DNA from 2 places in the Undibacterium sp. Ji42W genome. Region 1 is predicted to be linked to the other one. Evidence: riboswitches for the same ligand, from Rfam matches in the RefSeq annotation. Region 1 holds a riboswitch; the other holds the start of a gene.

Region 1 (7,417 bases):
AATCGCACCGGCAAAAGCAGCCACATCGACCAGCCAGAATGCACCGAAAAACAAGATGGTCGCCAGCGCGCCGACAGATGCGCCACCGGATATGCCGAGGACATAAGGGTCAGCCAATGGGTTGCGCAATAGCGCCTGCATCATGACGCCGGCAAGCGCTAGCGTAGCACCGGTCACAAAGCCAGTCAGCGCACGTCCCAGTCGCAAATCCAGCAAGCTGCCGGGCAAGGTAGTTGGCGGGCCGCGCAGCAATTCCAGCAAGGCTTGCCATAATTCAGCAAAGCTCAGAGATACTGAACCGCAAACGCAGGCAATCAATATGCTACCTACGGCGGCGGCCAATAAAATAGGGAGAACCAGACCAGCACGTTGAGCGACTGCCATCCTGGGGGATTGCTTGCGCTGTCGTGCAGAAAAAAAAGACGCTATCATTGGTCTGGTCCAAAGGTAAAAGGTTTTGATGTGCAGCATCTTTTAAAAACCAGACCTGCACATCAGCTTATCAGCTTGCTGATGTGATGGGCAATGCAGCAATATTCACCACATCACTTCACATCAATGCCAGACTTATTTAAAGCCGTAGTTCACGCCAACAAATACATTGGAACCGGCGGTCGCATAGCCTTTTGCCAGTTCATAGTCCTTGTTCAGGGCATTATTCCAGCGTGCCAGCACCGTTGTATTTTTTGCGATTTCATAGGTTGCGTACAGGTTCAGCAACTGGTAGGAAGCAAGAGTTCTGCTGTTAGCAGCATCATCAAAACGCTCTCCAGAGAAGATCGTTTCCACACCAATTTTTGCGCTTGGTAAAGCATATTCTGCGGCAAAAGTACCATGCTGTTTGGAGCGACGTGCCAGGCGTTTGCCTGTCGTGTCATCTTTAGGATTCTGGAAGTCAATGGAACCACGCAATGTCAAGTCAGCAAAACGAGTGTTACCACCGATACTCAAACCAGACAATGTCGCTTTATTGACGTTGCGCGCGCAACCAAAAGTATAACCAGGAGGACAATCTATAGAACCGGCAGAAATCAACAGATCGGTTGCCTTGTTTTGATAGTACACCGCACTTAACTGAGTATTACCTTGCTCAAAATACGCACCGATTTCTGCATTCTTTGCTTTTTCCGGTTTATTGGTGGCCACACCATAATTAGGGTAATACAGTTCATTGAAAGTTGGTGCGCGGAAGCTGGTACCATAGCTGGCATTAACGCGCAAGGCATCCGTGAAACGATAACCGTAAGCTACGCTGCCAGTCGTATTGGAGCCATATTGTGAGCTGCGGTCATTGCGTATGCTTGCACTGGCCAGATGAGCGTCTTGCTTGAGCACATAAGATGCAGCAAAGGAGTTTGTCGTCCGCTTGCCATTTAGAGCCAAAGTAGGTGTATCGACGTTTTCTTCCCGTGTTTCAGCGATGAGTTGCAATGTGTCCTTGCCGATACGAATATCATTCTGGAAGCTAAGGCTATCCTGGACAGTGCTAATCTGACTGTAGCTATACTTTGTGCTCGTAACAGATTCTGTCGCCCCTTTGTCGGTGGCTTTGGCTACTTGCAGTGAAGCAGTCCAATTATCAGTAAACTTGCCACGACCAAATACGGCCATAGTTTCCAATGTCGAAATTGAACGGTCTTCACGATTTAAGCCTGAATCATATTGGGCATTATTACGGCTGTGCAAAATACTCGCGCCGAGTTCATAACCCTTGCTAAGTTCCCACACCAGACGGCCATTGAAACTATCCAGTTTGTAGCCATCTTTGTCAGGGTTATAGCCAAAATCCGCTGTTGGCTTGGTCGCAGAAAACCCCTCGCTCTCTTCATGGCCGGCATTCAGGCTGAGACTGAGATTATCGGCTATCGAACCAAAGAAACCTGCCTGCAATTTACGCGTGCCGTAGCTACCCAGGCCAGCCGATACGGTAGGACTGATAGCGCCAGTACCTTTTTTAGTGAATATCTGAATAACGCCACCCATGGCATCAGCACCATACAGACTAGACAATGGGCCATACACGATTTCGATACGGTCGATCTGTGACAACGGGATGGAAGACCAGGTAGCGCCACCAGTAGTAGATGAACCGATGCGCACGCCATCAATCAACACCACGTTTTGCGCATTATTACCACCGCGCATGAAGACGGAAGCTGTCGTGCCAGGGCCACCGTTGCGGGCGATTTCTATGCCGCGCTGTTGCTGCAGCAGATCAACAACGGAAGCAGCGCCGGATTTGGCGATGTCTTCTGCATTGATGACGACGTTATCAGCCAGCACGTCCTTGGCGGCTTGAGTCTGGCGACCAGCGGTAATCACCACGCTGGGAGCCGTGCCTACAGCAGCGGTTTGCGCAAAAGCGATGGTGGAAGGGAATGCAGCGGCAATAGCCAGGCTGAGGGCGAGCGGTTTGAATGCAGATGTCATGATATTTCAGAAAAATGGAGCAAGTGGCCGACGTCCCCGCAGGCTACTTTGAACAAAGCAATAAGGACAATTTGACGTCAGCAACAGGGCCACGCAGGCAGCCTGCACTGTCAGGATTTCACCTTGCCTCAACAAGGCAATTGATGCGTTTCTGTTTAACGAAAGTTCCCCGTCCGTATTGCTTCACTTATTCTGGCCGGTATCCGGGCTGACAAGTATCACCATCTGACCTTCCCATGCACATAGCACAGTGGTATTGGAAAATGGCTGGCTGCGTTTGAACCACATGATGTGAAATGAGTTCAAACAATTTCAAAAAATTGAAATAATCGCAGCAACTTGTACACCGTTGCGGGGGCAGCACACTTTAGCAAGAGCTGAGTGTTTCCCGTTTAACCGCAGATATGAGTATATCCGCGAGCACCAAAACTCCGCCATTCTATAGACAGATGGGGGTAGCCGCAAGTTTGGAAGGTTTAAAAACTGACGCAGCTCAGTTTATTAACTTATTGAAAACAAAGCAGATTTGCTGCAAGTCGGGCAAGAATTCAACTCAGATGGGCGGTCTTGGATATCCACGCAGTCACAAGTTCAGTATGCAATTCAGACATTTCTGAGAGTTGTATACCTACGTGATAGACCTCGCCACTGAGGATGGCATGCCTGACTGTGCCTTTGCAACTGACTTTGTAAATCTGTGATTCCTGAAAAATGCCGGGGATTTCTATCAACATGGGGTAACTGCGTTGCGGCATCAGGGTTTCTGTCGTATGCAGCAGCACACCCTCGGCCGATATATTGACCAGCTTGGCGAGAACCAGTTTGCCGTCAGGCAATTTGACACCTGCGCGCCATGTCACGGTAATGCGTGGGGATCTCCTGAGTTCTATCATGCGATGACCATGGGGCACATGGATACTTGTCAGTCTTGCGTAAATACTATCTGCATTAAGTATGAAATACCAGTGTTTCCTGATATTCACCAAAGGCAAGACTGCGGTTTTGTGCACAGACCAGCTCTGCCAGTTCCTCGGCCCTCATACCTGCCCGCCAGACCAACAACATGCGTATGACACCGGCGTGGGTAACAACAATGGCTTCCGGTATATTCAGTGCACGTATATCATTCAGCCAGTTGATTACACGTTGCGCCAGGTCTATGGCAGATTCAACGCCACCGGGCTTGTAGCTGGCGGGAGCTGCAGCCCAGGCATCTATGTCGGTTCTTGGAATCGCATCCCAGGCTTGCATTTCCCACGCACCGAAATTGAGTTCTTGCAAACGCTCGTCAAATACAGGTTCTATGTACAACAAGCGGGCCAGCTTGGCACAACGTTGCAAAGGGCTGGAAAATACGGGCAAACCTGCTTGCAGCTGACTGGATAATTTCTGCGCCAGTGAAACACAGTCAGCATCAAAGACATCGACATCCGCTTGTCCATAGCACAGACCTTCTGCTATTCGCGGTTTGGTGTGCCGGAGTAAATGCAGGAGCATTTCATGCCACCTGAAAAGCCAGCAAACCCAGGTAGACAGCCACTTCGGCCACCTGCTGGGTAGCCCCCAGACAATCACCCGTAAAGCCGCCTATCCTGCGCTGGAACATACGCGCCATACGCCAAGTCAGCAATAACACCACGCAAAGGGCCAACAGAAGCGAATACAATGGAAAAGGAAAGAAACACAGCAGCGCTGCGCCAGGCAAAAGCACAGTCAGGCAGGCGACGAAAAATTCGCCATTACTCATCTCCTGCGCGAGCGGCTTGGCTTTGCCTTCATGCCGCGCATAGGACATAAGCCAGATCAGGCTGCATGAAGCCAGCCGCGAGAAGGGGTGGGCGAGCAGCAAGGCAGGTACCACTGTCGAGGCAGGCAAACTGACGAGCAAAGTCAGTTTCAGGGCCAGCATCAGTAAAATACCTATGGCACCATAGGCACCGACGCGTGAATCCTTCATGATTTCCAACACGCGCTCTGTCGTCATGCCACCGCCAAAGCCATCGCAGACATCTGCAAAACCATCTTCATGAAAAGCGCCTGTCAGCAAGACGCCTGCGATAGTAGATAGCACCACTGCCACCGCATGTGGCCACAATTGCGCAGCGGCTGCATAAACACTTGCACACACTGCCCCTACGATCCAGCCTGTTGCCGGGAAATACCGTGAAGACTGGCGCAACCAGTCAGGCTCAAACCCTACCCAGGCTGGTATGGGGATGCGGGTAAAGAACTGCAGGGCGATGAAGAATAAGCGTAGTTGATGCAAACCAGCTCCTGCAATATGTAAAGTTATTAGGGCTTACGAAAAATTGTCCCAGCAAGGCGTCAGCGACAAAGACAGTACTTTAGTACGGTTAGGAGCTGCAACGCAGTTGGGGCATTTTTTCGTAAGCCCGAATTGTTTAGTCGCCGCTCTTTTCGCTCACCTGCGCAGACGCAAAAGTCGCCATCTGGTTCAGAAAATTGACCGCAGCTTGCAGCATAGGATAAACCAGCGCTGCGCCCGTACCCTCGCCGAGGCGCAAGTCGAGTTGCAGCACAGGCTTGACCTGCAAGGCCTGCAACATACGGGCATGACCACTCTCGTCAGACTGATGTGAAAACACACAGTAATCGAGTATTGCTGGCTGTATCCTGGCTGCCACCAGCAAAGCGCCGGTCACGATAAAGCCATCTATCAGCAAGACCATGCGGCGCTCTGCCGCGGCCAGCATGGCACCGACCATGGTCGCGATTTCAAAACCACCAAAAGTAGCCAGCAAATCTGCAGGCTCTTCTACATTTGCATGCAAGGCCACCGCAGCTTCAATGACAGCCTGTTTATGGCGTATGCCTTCCGCAGACAAACCTGTGCCTGCACCTACACAATCCGCAACAGGAACACCCGTCAGTTTGTGCATGAGTGCGGCCGCAGCCGTGGTGTTGCCTATACCCATCTCGCCAAACCCCAGCACATTGCCAGACAAACCAGCGACTAGTTCAGCACCATTTTGCATGGCAGCCTGGCATTGAGTAGCAGTCATTGCCGGTTCTTTGGCAAAATTGCGTGTGCCATTGGCGACTTTCATGCTCAACAGTTTTTCACGCGGGCCAAATTCATGATTGACCCCAGCATCCACGACATGCAGAGCGATGTCATTCTGCCTTGCAAAGACATTGATCGCCGCACCATTCGCCAGGAAATTCTCTACCATCTGCCAGGTCACGTCCTGGGGAAAAGCAGAAATACCCTCAGCCACGACGCCATGATCACCAGCAAACACGATGATGGCAGGCTCACGCAACTCCGGCTGTGTGCTTTGCTGTATCAAACCTATTTGCGCCGCCAAATGTTCAAGACGGCCAAGACTGCCCAGAGGCTTGGTCTTGTTGTTGATAGCGGAAGTGAGTTCGGCTTCAAGAGCTGGATTAGCGGTTGCAACAATGTTAGGATTGAGCATATCAGACGATCAATAGTAAAAGCGATCAAGCAAAATCACTACCCAGGTGGCCAGCGCTATCAACACTGTCAGCAAGACAGCGGCACTGCCAAAGTCCTTGGCGTTCTTGGACAAGGTATGGCGTTCCAGCGAGACGCGGTCGACCACCGCTTCTATCGCTGAATTGATCAACTCTACAATCAGGATCAGTACCAATACCACGATCATCATCAGCTTTTCAAAAGCCGATACTGGCAAAGCCAGAGCGATGATGGCGCCAGTAACGACCAGTACCAACTCCTGACGGAAGGCATGTTCGTTTTTCCAGGCGGAACGTAAGCCATCTATGGAATAAAGGATGGCCGAAAATATACGGCGCAGACCACTTTTGCTTTTAAATTCGCTGACAGCTTGTTCTTTTTCAGACATTTTTATTCCTTAAACCCACACTTGAATAGTATTGCAGATGAAGACCAGGTAGCTAGTCTCCACTCAGGTGGCGAATTTTACAGGACTCTAAGTCGGTAACAAGCAGATTTACTTATTGCAAATCAATTTCTTGCGCGCCAAAAGCGCGCTCCATACCCTATCTTGCTGGATATTTTGTATTTTGGCGACGAAGCCGTGACGCGCATTTCACATTGTGGTATAACTTATATATTGCAGCGCACCAACCATAATATGAAAAACGATACGCCCGCCTCTGATAAAACGTCCATACAGGTCATAGAACGCATGGTGTCCTTGCTGGACGCCCTGTCGCGTTACCAGGACCCGGTCAGCCTCAAAGAGCTGGCTATCGTCACAGGCTTGCACCCCTCCACTGCCCACCGCATTCTCAATGATATGGTGCTTACCCGTTTTGTAGACAGGGCAGACACTGGTTCTTATCGCCTGGGGATGCGCCTGCTGGAACTGGGCAATATCGTCAAAAGCCGCTTGAATGTACGTGAGGCTGCGCTGGAATTCATGCGTGCCCTGCACCGCCAGACCAACCAGACTATCAATCTCTCTGTACGCCAAGGTGATGAAATTGTCTATATAGACCGGGCTTTCTCCGAGCGCTCAGGCATGCAGGTGGTGCGGGCAATCGGTGGCCGCGCCCCGCTGCATCTGACTTCAACAGGCAAACTCTTCTTGTCCCTTGATGAACCGAAGGCGATACGCGCCTATGCGACCCGCACCGGCCTGGCTGGTCATAATAAAAATTCGATTACTGATCTCGCCAAACTGGAAAAAGAATTGGCGGCTGTGCGTGAAAACGGCTATGCCAGAGACAATGAAGAACTGGAACTGGGCGTGCGCTGCATGGCGGCAGGCATCCATGACGACAGCTGCAAAATGATTGCTGGCCTGTCTATCTCTGCGCCTGCAGATCGTCTGCAGGAAGAGTGGCTGAGCAATCTGACTGAAACAGCAAGACAGATTTCATTGACACTGGGCTATGTCGTAGGCAGGTGAGCCAGTCTGACATATCAAGTCTTTACAACCAACTGGCTCTTCATGTGTTTTTGCCTTAGCCAACATATTCGATATAGTCGATCCCATTCTGGATGACGCCGATGACC
Region 2 (7,417 bases), on a different contig from region 1:
TGGCCCCAGCATAAGATGGGTTTGCGGTAAGTATGGATTTGATAGTCGAGACGGTATTCCTGTTCAAAAAAGTCCAGGGCGTAGGCATTGCCCAGCAAGTCATCTTTTTTATCCGATGCATGATGCTCGCGCATGCTGGCGTACAGGTTTTGCAAGTCGCCGCCTGCGCAAAATGCTTTTTCGCCAGCGGCCTGCAAGACCACCATGGCGATGGTGTCATCTTCATCCCAGGCTTGCAATTGCTTGCCCAGTAATTGCACCATCTCTTTGGACAGGGCATTCAGGGTTTTTTCTGAATTGAGGGTGGCCACGCCCAGTTGCATGCCATTGGCGGCAGGCAGGGTGTGGAACAGGACAGGGGCGTCGTTCATGCATTCCTCCATACGGGAGGGCGTTTTTCCAGAAAGGCAGTGACGCCTTCTTTTTGATCGGCGGTATCAAACAAGGCCAGGAAGGCTTCGCGTTCTTGTGGCAACACGGTATTCATGGGTTGCTGGCGTGCGCCTTGTATCAGTTGCTTGCATGCCTTGACGCTACTCGGGCTTTGCTTGCCTACCTGTTTGGCCAGGGCCAGGGCATGTTCGAGTGCGCCGCCAGTGGCGACGACTTCTTCGACCAGGCCTATGCGCAGGGCAGTGGCAGCATCGACACGGTCACCGCACAAGATCAGGCGCTTGGCCCAGCCTTCACCGACCAGCCATGCAAGATTTTGCGTGCCGCCAGCGCAGGGCAGCAAGCCGACTGCGGCTTCTGGCAAGGCCATTTGCGCCTGGGTTTCGGCAATACGCAAATCGCAAGCCAGTGCGCACTCCAGACCACCGCCCATGGCGTAGCCATTGATGGCAGCGATGGAAACACCACGGAAGCGGCTCAGGGTTTCAAATGCTTCACCAAAACGGTGTGCCATGTCCAGTGCCACGGCCTTGTCGCCATCGGCAAACAGTTTCAAATCTGCGCCTGCTGAAAAGAATTTCTGGCCTGAGCCCGTGATGACGAGGCTATAGATATCTGCATCGGCATTGAGGTCATTGACGAGTTGCGTCAATGCCTGCAAACCCGCAGCCGTCCAGGTATTGGCGGGCGGGTTGACCAGGGTGACCAGGGCAGTGTGGCCTATGATTTCGCATTGCAGATTGGTGTAGTTACTATAATTTTTGTGGTGGCTCATAAAAATTCCTCGCTTGCGGGTTGGTTTAGCATGTGACGGGCGACGATGACGCGCATGATTTCATTCGTGCCTTCGAGTATCTGGTGCACCCTGACATCGCGCAGGAAACGCTCCAGGGGGTATTCGCGTATATAGCCGTAACCACCGTGGATTTGCAGAGCTTCATTGCAGACGGCAAAGCCGGTGTCGGTTGCCAGACGCTTGGCCATGGCGCAATACACCGAGGCATTGTCGGCCTTGCTGTCGAGCTTGCTAGCTGCCAGTCTGACCATCTGGCGGGCTGCGACCAGCTCGGTTTGCATGTCGGCCAGCTTAAATTGCAGTACCTGAAAATCAGATAGTTTTTTCTGAAACTGCATGCGTTCATTCATATACGCTTGCGCGCTATTGAGGGCCGATTGCGCTGCACCGATGGAGCAGGTGGCGATGTTGATGCGGCCACCATCCAGACCACGCATGGCAATACGAAAGCCTGCGCCTTCTTCACCCAGCAGGTGGCTGCGCGGTATGCGTACCTGGTCAAAATTGACAGTGCGGGTGGGCTGGCTGTTCCAACCCATCTTGTCTTCTTTCTTTCCATAGCTGATACCGGGCAAATCTGCAGGAACCGTAAAGGCAGAGATGCCGCCAGCACCATCGCCACCCGTGCGCGCCATGACGACCAGCATATTGGTGGCACCCGCGCCAGAGATAAAGGCTTTGCTGCCATTGAGGACATAGCTGTCACCATCGAGGCGGGCGCTGGTGCGTAGTGATGCTGCGTCAGAACCTGAGCCAGCTTCGGTCAGGCAATAGGAGGCCAGTTTCTTGCCTGCGGCCAGCCTGGGTACCCATTCCTGCTGCACTTCCGGCGTGCCCCAGGTGGCAATCATCCAGCTTGCCATGTTGTGTATCGTGATGTAAGCCGTGGTTGAAGGGCAGGCTCGTGCCAGCTCTTCAAAAATGATGGCTGCATCCAGCCGCGTCAGGCCCAGCCCGCCCAGTTCTTCTGGCACATATAGCCCGCAAAATCCCAGCTCCCCGGCATGGGCGATGACGTCCAGCGGGAAGTGGGAAGTGGCATCCCAATGCGCGGCTTGCGCCGCCATTTCATGGGCCGCGAAGCTGCGGGCAGATTGCTGGTAGGCGCGCTGGTCTTCACTAAGATCGAAGTCCATATTATCCTAGCCCCGGTAGTTGACCGCTATTGGCAGTCAATAGATGAAGTAGTGTATTAACCATTGTTCGCTTTCAATAAGGTGTGACATGCTGAGAGCGCTACAAGTGCAATTGCACACTTTTCCAGCTCCCTGCCGTTGTTGTTCCTCCTAGCAGACGCTAGTCTGCGTCGTCGTCACGCCTAGCCAGGAAACTGGAAAAATGCACACTTGCACTTGTCCAACCACCGTGACTAGGATGTCCGCTTACTTGAGCGAGATGGTCGTATTCACCTTGCCAGCGCTGACGCTGTCATCAAACCAGCGGGCCGTGATGGTCTTGGTCTGGGTGTAGAACTGGATGACCTGTTTGCCATACGGCCCCAGATCACCGAGCTTGGATGCCCGCGAACCGGTAAATGAAAACAGCGGCACAGGCACAGGGATAGGCACGTTGATGCCGATCTGGCCTACATCGATATCTTCTTCAAAAGTGCGTGCGGCAGCGCCAGACTGGGTGAACAGCGCTGTGCCGTTGCCATTAGGATTGGCGTTGATAATGGCGATGGCCTCTGCCAGGGTATCTGCCTGCATGATGCACAGCACAGGGCCAAAGATTTCTTCTTCATACACGCGCATGCCGGGCTTGACACCGGTGAATACCGTAGGGCCAACGAAGTTGCCATGCTCATAACCAGGCACTTGTGGCGCGCGGCCATCCAGCACCAGTGTCGCTCCTTCAGCAATACCCTGGGCGATCAGGCTTTCTACCCTTTCTTTGGCGGTGCAGGAAATGACCGGGCCTATATCGGTATTGGCTTCTGCGCCCGCATTGATCTTGAGACTGCGTGCGCGATCCAGCAAGTCTGGCACCCATTGATTGGCTTCACCAACCAGAATTACTACGGACAGTGCCATGCAGCGCTGGCCAGCCGCACCAAAGGCAGCGCCTGCGAGATTGTTCAGGGTTTGTTCTTTATTCGCATCTGGCAGGACGATGGCGTGGTTCTTGGCACCCATCATGCATTGCGCACGTTTGCCCGCCAGTGTCGCACGGTTATACACATGCGTGCCTACGCGGGTAGATCCTACGAAGGACACGGCCTTGATATCAGGGTGGTCGCAAATCGCATTGACGATGTCTTCACCACCATGCACCACATTCAGCACGCCAGGTGGTACACCAGCCTGCATGGCCAGCTCCGCCAGGCGCATGGTGACCATGGGATCTTGCTCGGATGGCTTCAGGATGAAAGTATTGCCGCAGGCAATCGCCATCGGGAACATCCACAGCGGTATCATGGCCGGGAAGTTGAAAGGGGTAATGCCAGCGCACACGCCCAGCGGCTGGTTCAGGGTATAGGTATCGACGCCGCTGGCAACGTTGTTGGCGATTTCGCCCATTTGCAGGTTGCCGATATTGGCCGCATGCTCAACCACTTCCAAACCACGGAAGATATCGCCTTCAGCATCGGCCAGGGTCTTGCCCTGTTCGGCTGTCAGCAATGCGGCCAGCTCGGCCATGTTTTCACGTATCAGTTGTTGATATTTCAAAAAGATGCGGGCGCGTGTGCCTATTGCCGTCTTGCGCCAGGTCTTGAAAGCGGCCTTGGCAGCATCGACTGCGGCCTGCATTTCATCTGGCGTGGTGAATGGTACATGGGCCAGCACCTGTTGCGTGGCCGGGTTGATCACATTGCGCCATTGCGTGGATTTGGAGTCTATCAGTTCGCCGTTGATGAGCAGTTTGACGTTGGGAACCTGGGTAAGAGTTGCCATGATGCTTTCCTGAACCTTCCTGATTGCGCACGGATTCACGGCGGGCTATGCCCGCAACAAGAGCCGCACTGATGCCTGAAAACAGGATGACCACCGCATGCAGAAAACCTGCCGCAGCAACCATCCTGACCATGGACATGCACCGTGTGGATGCACACCCGCCACGCACCTTCCGTACGTGACCAGACCTTGGGAAAAAACAGTGAAAGAACAGCATTGAAGACAAGCACCCGCTCGCCATCAGGCGTGCCATGCCATATCCCAAACACCGCCTTCCGCAATGTTTTTCTCAGCGATCAACAGGCCGGTATCCGGGCTTGCAAGTCTTGTTACATCGCCTTCCCAGTCATGCATGACCAGTGGCGTGGATGATGTAACCGCACTTGCTTACCGTTGCGGAGGCAGCAGGGGCTTGAAACCTGCTTACGATCTTACTGCGCGAGCGCAACTTGTAGCGATGCGGGGTTCATGCGCTGCTCAAAATGCTCATGTACTTAAGTACATTCCGCTTTTTGCGCTGCGTTTTTGTTACCCTTACTCCGCTGACGCCTGCTCGCTACAGATCGTAAACACGTTTTTAGGTCTTGATAGCTACTGTCACTTGCTAGTGACAGCGATCAGGACGACCACTTTCCCGTTTAACACAACCCAAGAGATTGGGCTATGCACCTGTTATTTTTAGAATAGCACAAGAATTGACGTTAACGTAAACGTTAATTGGTGAAAAAAATTCAAGGTGAAGTTAAAATGGGTTTTGTTATTTTGATATTGACCACTTGGAGGCCTCAATGAAGCTGTTTGTTATTTGTGCCTTGTTGTCATGGACGCTGGTATCTGAAGCTTGGGAAGCTTCAGGTGAAACGGTGTCTGAAAATGCTTCAGAAAATGACCTCATTTTTGTTGGTCAAATAAATGGAAAGTCCATTGATGATTTTCTTGAGAAGAACAAAGATACCCCGGCGAAAAGCATGATCATTTTTTCGACTGGTGGAGAAGTTTTTTTTTGCTTTGAAATTAGCGCACTGGGTTCGTGAGCATAGCCTGGATTTAAGAGTCCGGACCCTGTGCATGTCTGCATGTGCAAACTATGTCTTTCCCGCTACAAACAGAAAAATTATTGAGCGCGGAGCACTGGTAATCTGGCATGGAGGCATAATCGCATTGAAGCAGAGCATTTTACTGAGTACTTTAAATAAACAATCAATACAAACCACGAATTTTTAGATACAGCCAAGCTATGCTGCCTATCTGGCTGATGTTGAACTTTTGTTGTCTTGCCCGCCTCATGTGACAACGTTGACGCCGATGTGGGTGAAGTATCCTAGATTTTGATGAGAGTGTAAAACATAGCTCATAACTCATCATTTAAATCTGCCGCTTTAAGATGAAATATTTTTTATCCTGGGGTGACTTATTTAAATGCCAAACAAATTTATTCACGAAAAACTTATTTGAATTCATGTACTTAAAATTATATAAGCAGTTCGCAGTCTTGCTGACAATGACAGCATTATCAATGAGTGCAATGGCTGGTGAATCTAAACCTGAAAAAAACAGGACGCCTGCGAAATTCTATTTTTTAGGCAATGTTGGTCTTTATTTGGGTGTCATTGATGAAACGGTCAATGACTTTATTTCTGCTGCGGCGGACAAAAAAGTAGAACGTTTGGTCATTACTTCCCAGGGAGGAGATGCGCACTTCGGCATTGTTTTTGGCCATTGGGTATACGATAATCAGATTGAGGTCGAAGTGCCTAGTTTGTGTATGTCTTCATGCGCAAACTATGTATTTACAGCTGCAAAAAGAAAAACAATCCGGCCTTCTGCATTGGTTATCTGGCATGGTAGTGCTGAACAATGGAATATCCGGGAAATAAATAAAAAGTATGAGGACTATCTGGCACTTTATTTGACTGGGAAAGCGTCCGCGGACCAAATGACGTATTTGGACAGTGATAAATTACGCTATGAGGGTTCCAATCAATTATTGTCGGAACAGCGGCAGTTTTTTAAAAAAATAAATGTGAATGAGTATGTAACCAGACTCGGACACGAACCTGTTTTTTACGACCGGGTGTGGGTTGCAACAGTTGGTGTAATGAATAAAATGAATATTCAGAATATCACTGTACCAGAAGGATATGCGAATATTGATTACTTGCAAAAACATCACCCTGATCGAATGGACCGTCTGGTGTCATTTGGGTTGGACGCTCAGGGAGAAATAAAAAAACTGGATTAGCTGAAACTGAATTTCTTTTGTGAGTTCGAAGCGGTGTCAGGTAGTCACTGACTGACACCGCTTTAATTTTAACAGCAGTCCTGATGCTCCTCATCATCCACCGCCACAGTCGCCCGCAACAACTTGGCTGCTTGTACCATGTTTTCCAGCGCTGCAATTGTCTCTGGCCAGTCGCGGGTTTTGAGGCCGCAGTCTGGGTTGACCCAGAGACGGGCGTCGGGGAGTACGCTGCGGGCTTTTTGTAGCAGCCTTTGCATTTCGCTGACCTTGGGCACGCGTGGTGAATGGATGTCGTAGACGCCGGGGCCGATGTCATTGGGGTAGGCGAATTCGCCGAATCCATCCAGCAATTCCATGTCCGAGCGCGAGGTTTCTATGGTGATGACGTCAGCATCCATGGCGGCTATCCAGGGCAGGATGTCGTTGAATTCTGAATAGCACATGTGGGTATGGATTTGCGTGTCATCCCTGACGACGGCAGAACTCAGCTTGAACGCACGCACAGCCCAGTCGAGATAGGCGGACCAGTCTTGCTGTTTCAGCGGCAGGCCTTCGCGGAAGGCGGGTTCGTCTATCTGTATCATGCCTATGCCGGCTTTTTCGAGATCGGCAACTTCTTCACGCAGGGCCAGAGCGATTTGCAGGGCAGTGGTGGAGCGTGGCTGGTCGTCGCGCACGAAAGACCATTGCAGCATGGTGACGGGGCCGGTGAGCATGCCTTTCATGGGTTTGCTGGTGAGACTCTGGGCATATTCACTCCAGCTGACTGTCATGGCTTCTGGCCTGTATACATCGCCATAGATGAAGGGCGGTTTGACGCAGCGTGAACCATAGCTTTGTACCCAGCCGTTCAGGGTGAAGCCATAGCCCCAGAGTTGCTCGCCAAAGTATTCAACCATGTCATTGCGTTCTGGCTCACCGTGGACCAGTACGTCGATGTCGAGTTTTTCTTGTTGCTCAACGACGAGGCGGATTTCTGCGCGCATGGCTTCGAGGTATTCGAGGTGCGACAAGTCTCCACGCTTATAGGTGGCGCGGGCCTGGCGTATGGTTTTGGTTTGCGGGAAGGAGCCTATACTGGTCGTGGGAAAC

The links. Region 1 has a riboswitch for cobalamin ahead of ACO0LG_RS21105 (TonB-dependent receptor domain-containing protein). Riboswitches for the same ligand answer to the same signal wherever they lie in the genome.
Region 2: linked by a shared signal. The riboswitch ahead of ACO0LG_RS17585 (CoA-acylating methylmalonate-semialdehyde dehydrogenase) and the one ahead of ACO0LG_RS21105 (TonB-dependent receptor domain-containing protein) in region 1 are both predicted to bind cobalamin.

What each region holds. Positions count from the first base shown of each region.
Region 1 covers NZ_JBMPOV010000010.1:33,119-40,535, forward strand. The annotation lists gene ACO0LG_RS21100 (FecCD family ABC transporter permease) at 1-384, opposite strand, end outside; gene ACO0LG_RS21105 (TonB-dependent receptor domain-containing protein) at 568-2,430, opposite strand; cobalamin riboswitch at 2,608-2,873, opposite strand; gene ACO0LG_RS21110 (PilZ domain-containing protein) at 2,979-3,323, opposite strand; gene ACO0LG_RS21115 (histidine phosphatase family protein) at 3,379-3,927, opposite strand; gene ACO0LG_RS21120 (adenosylcobinamide-GDP ribazoletransferase) at 3,929-4,696, opposite strand; gene cobT (nicotinate-nucleotide--dimethylbenzimidazole phosphoribosyltransferase) at 4,833-5,870, opposite strand; gene ACO0LG_RS21130 (diacylglycerol kinase) at 5,880-6,278, opposite strand; gene ACO0LG_RS21135 (IclR family transcriptional regulator) at 6,531-7,310, shown strand; gene ACO0LG_RS21140 (M57 family metalloprotease) at 7,366-7,417, opposite strand, start outside.
Region 2 covers NZ_JBMPOV010000007.1:344,174-351,590, forward strand. The annotation lists gene ACO0LG_RS17570 (enoyl-CoA hydratase/isomerase family protein) at 1-371, opposite strand, end outside; gene ACO0LG_RS17575 (enoyl-CoA hydratase) at 368-1,168, opposite strand; gene ACO0LG_RS17580 (acyl-CoA dehydrogenase family protein) at 1,165-2,325, opposite strand; gene ACO0LG_RS17585 (CoA-acylating methylmalonate-semialdehyde dehydrogenase) at 2,572-4,083, opposite strand; gene ACO0LG_RS17590 (hypothetical protein) at 4,131-4,265, shown strand; cobalamin riboswitch at 4,369-4,551, opposite strand; gene ACO0LG_RS17595 (hypothetical protein) at 4,872-5,117, shown strand; gene ACO0LG_RS17600 (hypothetical protein) at 5,468-6,325, shown strand; gene metE (5-methyltetrahydropteroyltriglutamate--homocysteine S-methyltransferase) at 6,394-7,417, opposite strand, start outside.